2 regions of the Heyndrickxia sporothermodurans genome follow, and region 1 is predicted to be linked to the other one. Evidence: predicted binding sites of a transcription regulator. Region 1 holds the regulator's gene; the other holds the start of a gene.
What was found. Region 1 encodes Rex, which represses fermentation and respiration genes when NADH is low (regulators of the CRP and FNR family bind a similar motif). Its sites were predicted from a motif close to TTGTGAAATATTTCACAA; they were not measured.
Positions count from the first base shown of each region.

Region 2: B5V89_RS09635 (cytochrome ubiquinol oxidase subunit I) is a predicted target of Rex. The motif match lies at 2,388-2,405, and genes of this name have one in related genera.

Region 1 is NZ_NAZB01000039.1:14,115-23,922, reverse strand. Features, by position in the region: gene tsaE (tRNA (adenosine(37)-N6)-threonylcarbamoyltransferase complex ATPase subunit type 1 TsaE) at 113-568, shown strand; gene tsaB (tRNA (adenosine(37)-N6)-threonylcarbamoyltransferase complex dimerization subunit type 1 TsaB) at 565-1,269, shown strand; gene rimI (ribosomal protein S18-alanine N-acetyltransferase) at 1,269-1,712, shown strand; gene tsaD (tRNA (adenosine(37)-N6)-threonylcarbamoyltransferase complex transferase subunit TsaD) at 1,712-2,731, shown strand; gene B5V89_RS15295 (ABC-F family ATP-binding cassette domain-containing protein) at 3,041-4,966, opposite strand; gene moaC (cyclic pyranopterin monophosphate synthase MoaC) at 5,090-5,578, shown strand; gene B5V89_RS15285 (redox-sensing transcriptional repressor Rex) at 5,635-6,294, shown strand; gene B5V89_RS15280 (twin-arginine translocase TatA/TatE family subunit) at 6,359-6,544, shown strand; gene tatC (twin-arginine translocase subunit TatC) at 6,564-7,325, shown strand; gene B5V89_RS15270 (YdiK family protein) at 7,346-7,540, opposite strand; gene B5V89_RS15265 (CPBP family intramembrane glutamic endopeptidase) at 7,537-8,268, opposite strand; gene groES (co-chaperone GroES) at 8,609-8,893, shown strand; gene groL (chaperonin GroEL) at 8,953-9,808, shown strand, end outside.
Region 2 is NZ_NAZB01000019.1:384,576-388,125, reverse strand. Features, by position in the region: gene B5V89_RS09645 (nitroreductase family protein) at 145-702, shown strand; gene rlmD (23S rRNA (uracil(1939)-C(5))-methyltransferase RlmD) at 750-2,147, opposite strand; gene B5V89_RS09635 (cytochrome ubiquinol oxidase subunit I) at 2,627-3,550, shown strand, end outside.

The sequences.
Region 1 (9,808 bases):
TTTAGTGGAAATGATGTACACTACCAATAGACAAGTTTTCCCTTAGGAATGCATTATCCTAAGGATTTTTTATATAAGCTTTTTAACAAAAGTATTATCAGAGGAGATTATTATGAAAGTATATGAGTGGCTTTCTAAAGGGCCGGACGACACTTCCTCATTTGCCCAAAAATTAGCCATAAAATTAAAAGCGAAAGATGTCTTATTATTAGAAGGCGATTTGGGAGCAGGGAAAACAACATTTACTAAAGGGATTGCATTAGGATTAGGAATTCGACGAAATGTAAGTAGTCCCACCTTTACAATTATTAAAGAATATCAAGGGAATTTACCATTATATCATATGGATGTCTACCGTTTACAAGATTCCAATGAGGATTTAGGATTTGATGAATATTTTGAAGGTGATGGTGTAACGATTGTTGAGTGGGCTCACGTAATTGAGGATCAGTTACCAACCGAATACTTATCGATTTCGATATATCGATTAGGTGATGTAGAACGGAAATTTGAATTGAAACCTGTAGGAAAACGGTACGAATTATTGTGTGAGGAGTTATTTTCATGAAAGTGCTTGCTATAGATACATCTAATTATGCATTAGGAATAGCACTATTAGATAATGAAAAAGTGATCGGTGAATATATTACTAATTTAAAGAAAAACCATAGTATTCGGGTAATGCCTGCCATTCAGCAATTGATGAAGGATTGTGACATCGCCCCTATGGATCTTGAAAAAATTGTTGTGGCTAAAGGTCCCGGTTCCTACACTGGAGTTCGAATTGGGGTAAGTATAGCAAAAACAATGGCGTGGAGTTTAAACATTCCACTAGTAGGAATTTCTAGTTTGGCCATAATGGCCGGAATAGGGAGACATTTTCCTGGGTTTATTTGTCCTCTTTTTGATGCAAGAAGGGGGCAGATTTATACAGGATTATATCGTTTTGAAAATGAAACATTAATAACAGAATTAAATGATTGCAATATTTTAACGGTTGAATGGGTAGAAAAGTTAAAGCAACTGGAAAAATCAATTATTTTTGTAGGAAATGATATTGATTTACATAAAGAAGCTATCATTAATACTTTAGGTGATAAAGCAGTTTTTGCAAGTCCATCAGAAAATAATCCACGACCTAGTGAACTGGCATTTTTAGGAAAGGGTTTACCTGGCGAAGATATCCATACATTTGTGCCCAATTATATTCGATTGGTTGAAGCGGAAGCAAAATGGTTAGAATCTCAAAAGGGTAGAAGTAAAGAATGATGAATTATCAATTAAGAGAAGCAACGATAGCTGATTTAGATGGAATCATGAATGTAGAAATTCAATCATTTTCATTACCTTGGTCACGGGAAGCATTCTATAATGAATTTGTAAAAAATCACTTTGCAAGGTATTTCGTTATTGTAGATCAAGAAAAAATTATCGGTTATTGTGGGGTATGGCTTGTAGTGGATGAGGCACATATTACAAATATTGCTATATTACCTGAATATCGTGGCCAAAAACTAGGTGAGTTATTATTAAGCAGTATCATGGATTATTCAATTCAACAAGGAGCAAAATCAATGACTCTAGAAGTTAGAGTAAGCAATATAATTGCTCAATCGTTATATAAGAAATTAGGTTTCTTTGAGGGTGGAATCAGGAAAAATTACTACACTGATAACCAAGAGGATGCCTTAGTCATGTGGGTGAATTTATAATGAATAAGGATTTAATTGTTTTAGGAATTGAAACAAGCTGTGATGAAACAGCTGCAGCTGTTATTAGAAATGGGACGGAAATACTTTCTAATATCGTTGCTTCACAAATCGAAAGCCATAAAAGATTTGGAGGAGTTGTGCCTGAGTTAGCATCAAGACACCATGTGGAACAAATAACTGTCGTTATCGAAGAGGCTTTGATTAAGGCAGATGTTACATTTGATGATATTGATGCCATTGCAGTAACAGAGGGTCCTGGTTTAGTCGGGGCTTTATTGGTTGGGGTGAATGCGGCAAAAGCAATTTCCTTTGCGAGAAATATTCCCTTAGTAGGTGTGCATCATATAGCTGGTCATATATATGCTAACCGATTAATGAAAGAAATGGCATTTCCACTGTTATCATTGGTCGTCTCTGGAGGACATACGGAATTAGTATTGATGAAGAAGCACGGGGAATTTGAAGTAATCGGTGAAACAAGAGATGATGCAGCTGGAGAAGCATATGATAAAGTAGCTAGAACACTTAATCTTCCTTATCCTGGAGGTCCACATATCGACCGACTTGCAAACGAGGGAACACCAACGATCGATTTACCAAGGGCATGGTTGGAAGAAGATTCTTATGATTTTAGTTTTAGCGGTTTAAAGTCGGCCGTAATTAACACATTGCATAACGCAGAACAAAAAGGTATGTCCATTGACCCGAAAAATATGGCCGCGAGTTTTCAAGAGAGTGTCATTGATGTATTAGTAACTAAGACGATTAAGGCTGCTAAAGAGTTTAATGTAAAACAAGTATTATTATCAGGCGGAGTTGCGGCTAATAAAGGGCTTAGAGAAAGACTTGAGAAGGAATTTGCCAAGATTGATGGAATTGAGTTACTTATTCCGCCATTACATTTATGTACTGACAATGCAGCGATGATTGCAGCAGCAGGAAGTATTTTGTTTGAAAAAGGGAAGCGAAGTGAATATTCCTTAAACGCAAATCCTAGTTTAGATATAGAGCATTTTTAGAAGCATGTGGGTGACATGCTTCTTTTTTATTGTCATAAAACTATCCACATGTGAATAAAAAATACGAACAACTGTTGTTGTGCACAGCTTGTGGATAAAATGTTAATGAAACTATGTTGGTGTGTATAAAATATTGTTGAAAAATTATGATTTCTGTGGATAATGTGTATAAATCTGTTGATAAGGCTAGAAATGCACAAATAATAATACTTTTATACTATATGGGGAGAAAAAAATCTGTGGATAGTTTTGTGGACTAAAAAAATACCAGAGTATCTGGTATTTTTGTCTTAAAGTATGCGGCATCAATTAACCTTCTGCAAGTTCTGTCCACTCTTCCATCAATTTTTCAAGTTGTTGTTTGAAATCAGTGATTTCCTTATTTAATTCAAGAACTTTTTCATGGTCTTGGTAGATTTCAGGCTTACATAGTAATGCTTCGTTATTTTCTAATTTACTCTCTAATTCGTCAATGTATCCCTCGATTTCCTCAATTCGACGTTTACGTTGCCGTTCCAGTTTTTTTGCCTCTTTGTCTTGTTGATACGATTGTTTTGCAGGATTCTGTGTATCCGTAGTAGTTTCAAGTTTTGAATGTTCCAGTTTTTTTAATTCCTGCATTTCTTGCTGTTTTTCAACATAATAATCGTAATCTCCGAGATATTCCTTTGTTCCATCTTTCCCTAGCTCTATCACCTTTGTTGCCAGCCTGTTGATAAAGTAACGATCATGGGAGACGAATAGAATCGTACCGGGGTAATCAATTAAAGCATTTTCCAATACTTCTTTACTATCGAGGTCCAAATGGTTTGTCGGTTCATCTAAAATAAGAAAATTTGCTTTTTGCAGTAAAAGCTTGGATAAAGCAAGTCTTGCTTTTTCTCCGCCACTTAAACTTGAGACAATTTTAAGAACATCATCACCCGAAAATAGAAAATTTCCTAATACTGTACGTATTTCTTTTTCATCTTTCAAAGGATAATCATCCCATAGTTCATTTAAAACCGTTTTGTTCGATGAGAGGTCGGCTTGTTCTTGATCATAATAACCAATCGTCACATTTGAACCGTAATTGATGTTTCCGTTATGAAGGTCCAACTTTTTAATAATTGTTTTAAGTAAGGTTGATTTACCGACTCCATTTGGTCCTACAAGTGCAATACTGTCACCTTTTTTTATTGATAAAAAGATATTTTTTGCGATAATATGGTGATTATATCCAATAGAACCGTCCACAATATTTAACACTTCATTACCGCTTTGCTTCTCAATTTGAAATGCGAAAGTAGCTGATTTTTCGTCACCTAACGGCCTGTCCATTATTGTCAATTTTTCAAGCTGTTTTCTTCGACTTTGTGCACGTTTTGTTGTGGAAGCTCTTGCTAAATTTCGTTGAATAAAATCTTGTAGTTTGGCAATTTCTTCTTGTTGTTTCTCATATTGTTTGAAATCACGTTCATATTGTTCAGCCTTTTGCGTCAAATATTGGCTGTAATTCCCATAATATTTCTGAATAGCGTGTCTTGATAATTCATACACTTGGGTAACGACTTTGTCTAAGAAATATCGATCATGCGAGACGATAAGTATGGCACCGTTATAGGCTTGTAAATACTGTTCCAGCCATGAAAGGGTGTCAATATCCAAATGGTTCGTAGGTTCGTCCAAAATTAAAATGTCTGGTTTAGTTAAAAGTAATTTAGCTAATGCTAAGCGGGTTTTTTGGCCGCCGCTTAATGTTTCAATCATTGTTCCATAATCAAAATCACTGAATCGCAGGCCGTGAAGGACTGAACGGATATCGGATTCATACTGATAACCACCTAAATCTTTAAAACGAATCTGTAATTGATCATATTCAGCTAAGATTTTGTTGTAAAGATCCGGTTTTTCATAGTAATACGGGTCTGCAATTTTTTGTTCTACATCTCTTATTTGATTCTCCATTTGCCGCAAATCTTGAAATACAGTTAACATTTCATCCCAAATGGATAAACTAGATTTCAATCCAGTATTTTGTGCAAGATAACCGATGGAAACATCCTTTGGTTTGACAATATCCCCGGAGTCTAATGACATTTGTCCAGAAATAATTTTTAATAACGTGGACTTTCCGGCACCGTTTCTCCCAACTAATGCAATACGATCTCTCGTCTGAATTTCTAATTTTATATTTGATAAAATAAGTTCAGCACCAAAATGTTTTGTTAGTTGTTGAACTTGTAATAAAATCATATTTATTTCACCTCATCTATATTGGTAGTGTACCGTATTCATGAGGGTTTGGGCAATGATTCACTATTTCTAAATAGGACACGGAAAGAAAAATAGTGTATGATAAATTGAGGGGTGTTTTCGATGTCAAAGCTTACTCATTTTAATGAGCAGGGAAGAGCGAAGATGGTTGATGTGAGTACTAAACCTGACACTGTCCGCACGGCGATTGCACAATCGAGTGTACAATTAAGCAATGAAATTTATCATTTAATCCGTAATAATAAAATGAAAAAAGGGGATGTTCTTGCAGTTGCACAAGTTGCAGGTGTTATGGCTGCAAAAAAAGCATGGGATCTTATTCCGATGTGTCATCCTATTCCAATTAATGGAGTAAATATTGAATTTAGTTGGGAACAAAAAGATCCAAATATGTATATGCTAAACATTATTTCAAGTGTAAAAACAAAGGGAAACACCGGTGTTGAAATGGAAGCATTAACTGCTGCATCTGTAACCGCTTTAACCGTTTATGATATGTGTAAAGCCATTGATAAAGGAATGGTTATTGGACCAACGTTTTTGATAGAAAAAACAGGCGGTGTTTCAAGTACTGATTATCTGAGGGAATAGATATTTCCCTTGAGGCCAACGTTTTTTTAGTTAGATTTATATGGGGGACCTATAGTATGAATGAAGAATTAATTAAAATACCTCAAGCGACAGCAAAGCGATTACCACTCTATTATCGATTTTTGAGGAATTTACATAACTCCGGTAAACAGCGTGTATCTTCAGCTGAGTTAAGTGAAGCTGTAAAAGTCGACTCCGCCACGATTCGCAGAGATTTTTCATACTTCGGGGCATTGGGGAAAAAGGGTTACGGATACAATGTTAATTATTTGTTATCATTTTTTCGTAAAACATTAGATCAAGATGAATTAACAAAAGTAGCTCTAATCGGTGTGGGAAATTTAGGAACAGCATTTTTAAATTATAATTTCATGAAAAACAATAATACAAAAATCGAAATCGCTTTTGATGTTGATCCAAATAAAGTCGGTAAAAAAATTGGAGATGTACCTATTTATAGTTTGGATGAGCTGGAGGCACGATTAATCAGTGAAGATATCAGTGTTATTATTCTTACGATTCCCGCAGAAGTTGCACAACGGGTTACTGATCAGCTGGCGAAAACAAACGTAAAAGGTATATTAAACTTTACACCGGCTAGACTAAATGTACCTTCATCTATACGTGTGCATCATATTGACTTAGCAGTAGAGTTGCAATCATTAGTTTATTTTTTAAAGCACTATCCAAATGACACGGAAATTTCACAAGACTAATAAATAGATAATGGATTAAACATCTAATTTGTATTATCATGTAAATATGAGGAGGTGGGCACAGATGGGACCAGGAATTGGAAGTATTATTCTCATTGTGATTGTTGCCTTACTAGTTTTCGGACCAAAGAAATTACCCCAATTGGGCAGAGCTGCCGGGGATACATTAAAAGAATTTAAAAATGCGACTAAGGGCTTGGCGGATGAAGAAGACGATAAGCCAAAAACGGATAAAGACAACGTTAAGTAAAATGTTAGGATGAATTCATATGAGTCAAAAAGACATGACGATTTTTGAACATATATCCGAGCTAAGGAAGCGACTGTTTGTGATAGTCGTTTTCTTTATCTTGGCTGTAATTGTAAGTTTTTTTCTTTCACAACCAATCATTCGTTATCTCCAGCATTCCGATTATGCAAAAGAGGTGACAATGAATGCGTTTCGGCTAACAGATCCTTTTAAAGTTTTTATGGAAGTTACTTTGTATTTGGCCATAGTGATTATTTTACCTGTAATTCTTTATCAACTTTGGGCATTTATTAGTCCCGGTTTATATGAAAAAGAACGGAAAATAACATTAAGTTATATTCCCATAGCTCTTGTTCTCTTTTTAGCTGGACTAGCATTCGCTTATTTTATATTGTTTCCGTTAATCTTACGGTTCATGATGAAGCTATCATCACAAATGGATATTAATCCGGTCATCGGTATTAATGAATATTTTTCGTTTTTGTTTCAAATTACCTTCCCATTTGGGATACTGTTTGAATTACCAATCGTTATCATGTTCTTAACGCGATTAGGAATCATTACACCAATGTTTTTGGCGAAGATTAGAAAGTACGCATATTTCTTTCTACTCGTCCTTGCTGCTTTTATCACACCGCCTGACGTAATGTCACAAATTGTCGTCGGTGTACCGCTAATGATTTTATACGAAATTAGTATATTGGTTTCGAAAGTCGGTTATCGAAAAGCGAAAGCAGCGGAATTAAAATATGCGCTGCAAAGCGAAAGTGAAAAAAAATAAAACCTTCCAATTGGGAGGTTTTATTTTTTTTGATGGCTTTTTAGGCGAAAATGCAAAGTGATTAATCGAAAGCCTGACCCATAATCAATCGTTGCTAAAAAGACGAGCATGTAAGCTAAAAAAGACCAACCGTGAAGATTAACTTGTTTAACGGCAAAATAAGTAAACAGGGTGCCAAGAAGGCAATAGATTATGCCGGATTGTAGTGGTCTCATGAGAAAAGTCCTCCAATAAAGCTTTGTTTCTCGATAATTTTTTGAATTTCTTCGCGGTTCAATAGCTGAGCAATAACAACGATTGTGTTCATTATTACGTGTGCGCTTATTGGCACTAAAATGCGATTTGTCTTTTTATATAAAAAGGCAAATGTGAATCCCATGGCAGAATACAGTAATAGATGGACAAACTCCATATGTGCAAGTCCAAAAATGATGGAACTGATAAGTGCCGAAGAAAAAAAGGATAAATATTTATGAAGTGTTCCGAAAATAATCTTTCTAAATACAATTTCCTCTAAAATTGGGCCAATAATTGAACTTACAACAACGACAATCGGAAAAGTTTCGATTAGGCTTACGATTCGCTGAGTGTTTTCTGATCCAGGTTTAATGCCAATCATTTGCTCAATGATTGATGCAAGCGCTTGAGCAATAAATGCTAGAAAAATCCCTCCGATTGCCCAGGTGATCGACTTTCCGACTGAAAGCGGTGTACTTCTTTCTAATTGATATTTTCGTTCAGATTTTCGCAAAATCAACAAAACAATAATTAACGCGGAAATGAAACTGATTACAATCCAATAAACGGGCGTCATCATTTTCATATAACTTTCCGAAGTATGAAATCCTTTCACACCAATAATATAAACAATGGGTTGACCAACATAAACGGATAGTTGCATCGCAATATAAGTAATTAAAATATATACATATTCTTTTTTCACAATATTTTTCCTTTCTTGTTAGCTCATAATCCATTCTACTATTGAATAAATAGAGGTTCAAATATTAAGTGTGCAGTACATTTTTTATCCTTCAATCTATTATATGTAAAAATAACCTCCAGTTATGAATAGAAATAATAATTGGACATAGACTTGAATATTGCGCGAAGTCTTAATTTTAGGATATTCAAACTGATTGAAGGAGTTTTTTCAAAAAAGTTAACTGTAAAGACTTGCAAAATGGAATTGAATTATTTATTATAATAATTGTGTTAGCACTCAAGAGTAGTGAGTGCTAATAATTTAAAATTACATAAAATTATTGAGGAGGTTGTTTCACTTGTTAAAACCACTTGGAGATCGCGTCGTAATTGAACTAGTAGAAGCAGAGGAAAAAACTGCAAGCGGTATCGTTCTTCCTGATTCTGCAAAGGAAAAACCGCAAGAAGGTAAGGTAGTAGCTGTAGGTACTGGTCGTGTTTTAGATAGCGGTGAGCGTGTTGCTCTGGAAGTATCTGAAGGCGATCGCATCATCTTCTCTAAATATGCTGGTACAGAAGTGAAATACCAAGGTAACGAATATTTAATTCTTCGTGATTCAGACATTTTAGCTATTGTACAATAGTTATTTACCATTTTCGAAAATAAATACATCATTAAAGAAGATCGAGGAGGTAATTTCAAATGGCAAAAGAAATTAAATTCAGTGAAGATGCACGCCGTGCAATGCTTCGCGGAGTTGATAAATTAGCAGATGCTGTAAAAGTAACACTTGGACCTAAAGGACGTAACGTGGTTCTTGAGAAAAAATTTGGTTCACCACTTATTACTAATGACGGTGTAACGATTGCTAAAGAAATTGAACTTGAAGATGCATTCGAAAACATGGGTGCTAAACTTGTATCTGAAGTTGCAAGCAAAACAAATGATGTTGCCGGGGACGGTACAACAACTGCAACTGTACTTGCTCAAGCAATGATTCGTGAAGGCTTGAAAAACGTAACAGCCGGTGCAAACCCTGTTGGAATCCGTAAAGGAATCGAAAAGGCTGTTCAAACAGCTGTTGAAGAACTTAAAGCAATTTCTAAACCAATCGAAGGCAAAGAGTCCATTGCACAAGTTGCTGCCATCTCTGCTGCCGATGAAGAAGTTGGAACACTTATTGCTGAAGCAATGGAACGTGTTGGTAACGATGGTGTTATCACAATCGAAGAATCTAAAGGCTTCACAACTGAATTAGATGTTGTTGAAGGTATGCAATTTGATCGTGGCTATGTTTCTCCATACATGGTTACAGATACTGACAAATTAGAAGCAGTTCTTGAAAATCCATATATCTTAATTACCGATAAAAAGATCACAAATATTCAAGAAGTATTGCCAGTTCTTGAACAAGTGGTACAACAAGGTAAACCAATTCTTATCATTGCTGAGGATGTTGAAGGCGAAGCACAAGCAACACTTATTGTGAACAAACTTCGTGGAACATTTAATGCAGTTGCTGTTAAAGCACCTGGATTTGGTGACCGTCGTAAAGCAA
Region 2 (3,550 bases), on a different contig from region 1:
TTAATTAGTTTTCCTTCCCAAAATATCCTCCCTTTTTCACTCTTTTTCTATTACTTTGACTTTTTAATTTATTTATATTTGAAGAAAATTATCTTCTCTTCTATACTTTATTAGTAAGTAGTTATGTGAAGGAGTCGATTAAATATGGAAATAATGGATTTAATTAAATCTCGCCGTTCGATTGGCGCAGTTGATGAAAGAGATGTACCTGATGAGATCATTAATGAATTACTTGAAGCAGCGACGTGGGCACCTAATCATAAAAAAACGGAACCTTGGAAGTTTCGTGTTGTAAAAGGGGAAGGCCGTGAAAAATTAGGAATAGAAATGGCGCGAATTGTGGAGGCAAGCACAAAAGGATTAAGTGAAGAAGAAGCACAAAAAAAGATTGAAAAAGCAAAGAAAGGTCCTTTAAGAGCACCAGCCATTATAATTATGGCAACAAGCCCTTCCGGAGTAGTACCAGAAATAGAGGAAATCGTTGCAACGGGTTGCGCGATGCAAAACTTGCTGTTGCTCGCAACGGAAAAAGGTTTAGCGACAATTGTCAGAACAGGGGACATTGCCTTCGAACCGGAATTAAATAAATATCTTCAATTAGACGAAAACGATAAAATAGCCGGCCTTATCTATATTGGTTATCCGAAAAAGGGCTTTAACATTGCCGCCAAACGGATTCCGGCAGAAGATAAGACAATTTAGTTTCGTTAAAAAAACGCCTTTCCAAATTCGGAAAGGCGAAAATTTTATTATTCCTCTTCATTTCTCACAAGTAATGCACAACATTCAACATGTACTGTATGTGGAAATAAATCAACTGGCTGCACCATTTTTAACGTATATCCGAAAGGAACCAGTTCCTTGATATCCGTTGCAAATGTATCCGGATTACATGAAACATATACAATCCGTTCTGGCTTGGAACGTCCGATTCTTCTCATTACTTTTCCACCTGCACCTGAACGCGGCGGATCAAGCATTAATAATTCGGGATGACCAAAACTTTCAAGTACTTCATCAATTCCTTTGCGTGCATCTTTGGCTAAAAAGTATGTGTTCGCGATTCCATTATCTTGAGCATTGCGCTTTGCAGATTCAATGGACGTTTCCACAATTTCAATACCTGCAAGCTTTTCTACCCGACTTGCGAACGGAAGGGAGAACGTACCAACCCCACAGAAAAGGTCAATCATTTTTTCAGTTTCCTTTGGTTGTCCCATCTCTAGCGCTAGTTCAACTAATTTTTGTGCTTGTGTTGGATTCGTTTGGAAAAACGTATCAAACCATAGACGGTAGCGATAACCTGCCATTTCATCATAGATGAAATCACGTCCAGCTAATACATGTGTCTTTTCCGATTGCGTACGATCCGCCCAATCTGTATTTTCAAGCCATAATAAGCTTTTTACTTGAGGGAATTTTTCTCCGACACGTTGAATCAAATCGCCTGCAGCAGATTCAAGGTGACCTGTTGGTGACTCAGTCGCAAAAAGGGCGAGCATCATTTCACCTGTCGCAAATGATTGTCGAACCATTAAATGGCGTAACAATCCTTCATGGGTATCTTTATCATAGCCTTTAAGTTGATGTTCCTTCGTCCAATTTGCTACTTCCATTGCCGCTTCAACCATTTCTTTACCTGCAATTAAGCATGTTTCAAGGGAGATGATTTTTCTAAAATTACCTGCCTCATGGAGCCCAAGAGAGCCGTCTTTCGCAAATGTAAATTCCATTTTATTACGATAACGCCATGGGTCATCCATTCCAATTGTATCTTGAACAAGTGTTGGGTCAAATCCCTGTGCTTCGATTGCCTGTTTGACATGTGCCGTTTTTTGTTTTAATTGTCCTGCATAATCCCAATGCTGCCAAACACAGCCTCCACAAAGACTAAAATGCGGACATGGGGGTGTTACGCGTTCTGGGTGCGCTTCTAAAATTTCTTCAGTCAGCGCTTTTCTTCTTCTTTTCTCTGGCTGATCCACAATTACACGTACTTTTTCACCTGGAAGGGTTTGGGGAATAGTAAGCCTTAATTTCTTCGGATTTCCAAGTTCGTTTTCACGCCAAACAACTGCTTGTCCGGAACCTTTTGCATCTAATTGGCGAATTTCAGTAACCAATGTTTCTCCTTTAGTAACAGTCAATCGATGTTCCTCCTCCTACATTATCTATATGATAAAAAAACAGACCGTCCCATGACGATTCGTTGATTCATTTATGAATTTGTAACATATCTACTTATTATAACGAATCAAGACCTAATTGAAAATATTTCATACATAGTAGTTTTTACTAACGAATAAATTTTGTGTTTTCGATTTCTTTTGATAATAAAGATTGAATTATTGCAGATAGTAAAAAATGGATTCAAATAAACTCTCTAAATGGTAATTTGTTCACAATTTAAACAACTAAATTTCACATATTCCTCAACAATACGTTGTAATTCTGTCATTAATGGACGTTAGAAATGAATGGTAACAGGGTAAAATAGTCGGTAAGGAGAGATGAAGCCATGTATAAAAAACAGGAAAAGAAACTCATTTGGATTAGTTTTATAGTGGCAGGAATAATGTTGTTGTCTATTTTAGGACGTATTTTCGCAAGCTAAGGAGTGATATAAATGGATGGGGGAAATTCAGTATTTTACAGTCGTGTACTAACAGAACTTACATTATCATTTCATATTATTTACGCGACGATCGGTGTCGGTGTCCCATTGATGATCATGATTGCACAATGGATTGGGATTAAGAAAAATGACGAGCATTATATTTTACTTGCCAGACGACTTGCACGTGGTTTTGTGATTACGGTTGCTGTCGGAGTCGTAACTGGGACAGCCATCGGGCTGCAATTGTCATTATTATGGCCGAATTTTATGGAACTGGCGGGAAATGTTATTGCCTTACCGTTATTTATGGAAACCTTCGCCTTTTTCTTTGAAGCAATTTTCTTAGGGATCTATTTATATACATGGGATCGCTTTGAAAATCAGCGCAAGCATATGCTGTTGCTAATACCGGTAGCTATCGGTGCTTCGATGTCAGCTGTTTTCATTACAATTGTGAATGCGTTTATGAACGCACCACAAGGTTTTGATGTGGTGAATGGTCAATTAGTTAATATTAAGCCGATACTTGCTATGTTAAATCCTGCGATGCCAACGAAGGTAGGCCATGTACTAGTTACTGCTTATATGACATCTGCATTTGTACTGGCAGCAATCGCAGCATTTAGAATGTTAAAAGGATCCAAGCACGTATATCATAAAAAATCTTTATTTTTATTCATGAAATTGGGCTTGATTTTTTCCATTGCTTCATTAATTATTGGAGATTTCTCTGCTAAATATTTAGTGAAATATCAACCGGAAAAATTAGCTGCCGCCGAATGGCATTTTGAAACAGGTAAAGGGGCACCTCTCGTATTATTCGGTGTAACTGATGGCGAAGAGGTAAAGTATGCGATAAAAGTCCCTTATGCATTAAGTGTTCTAGCGCATAGTAATCTAAATGCGGAAGTGACAGGATTGAATGAATTTCCA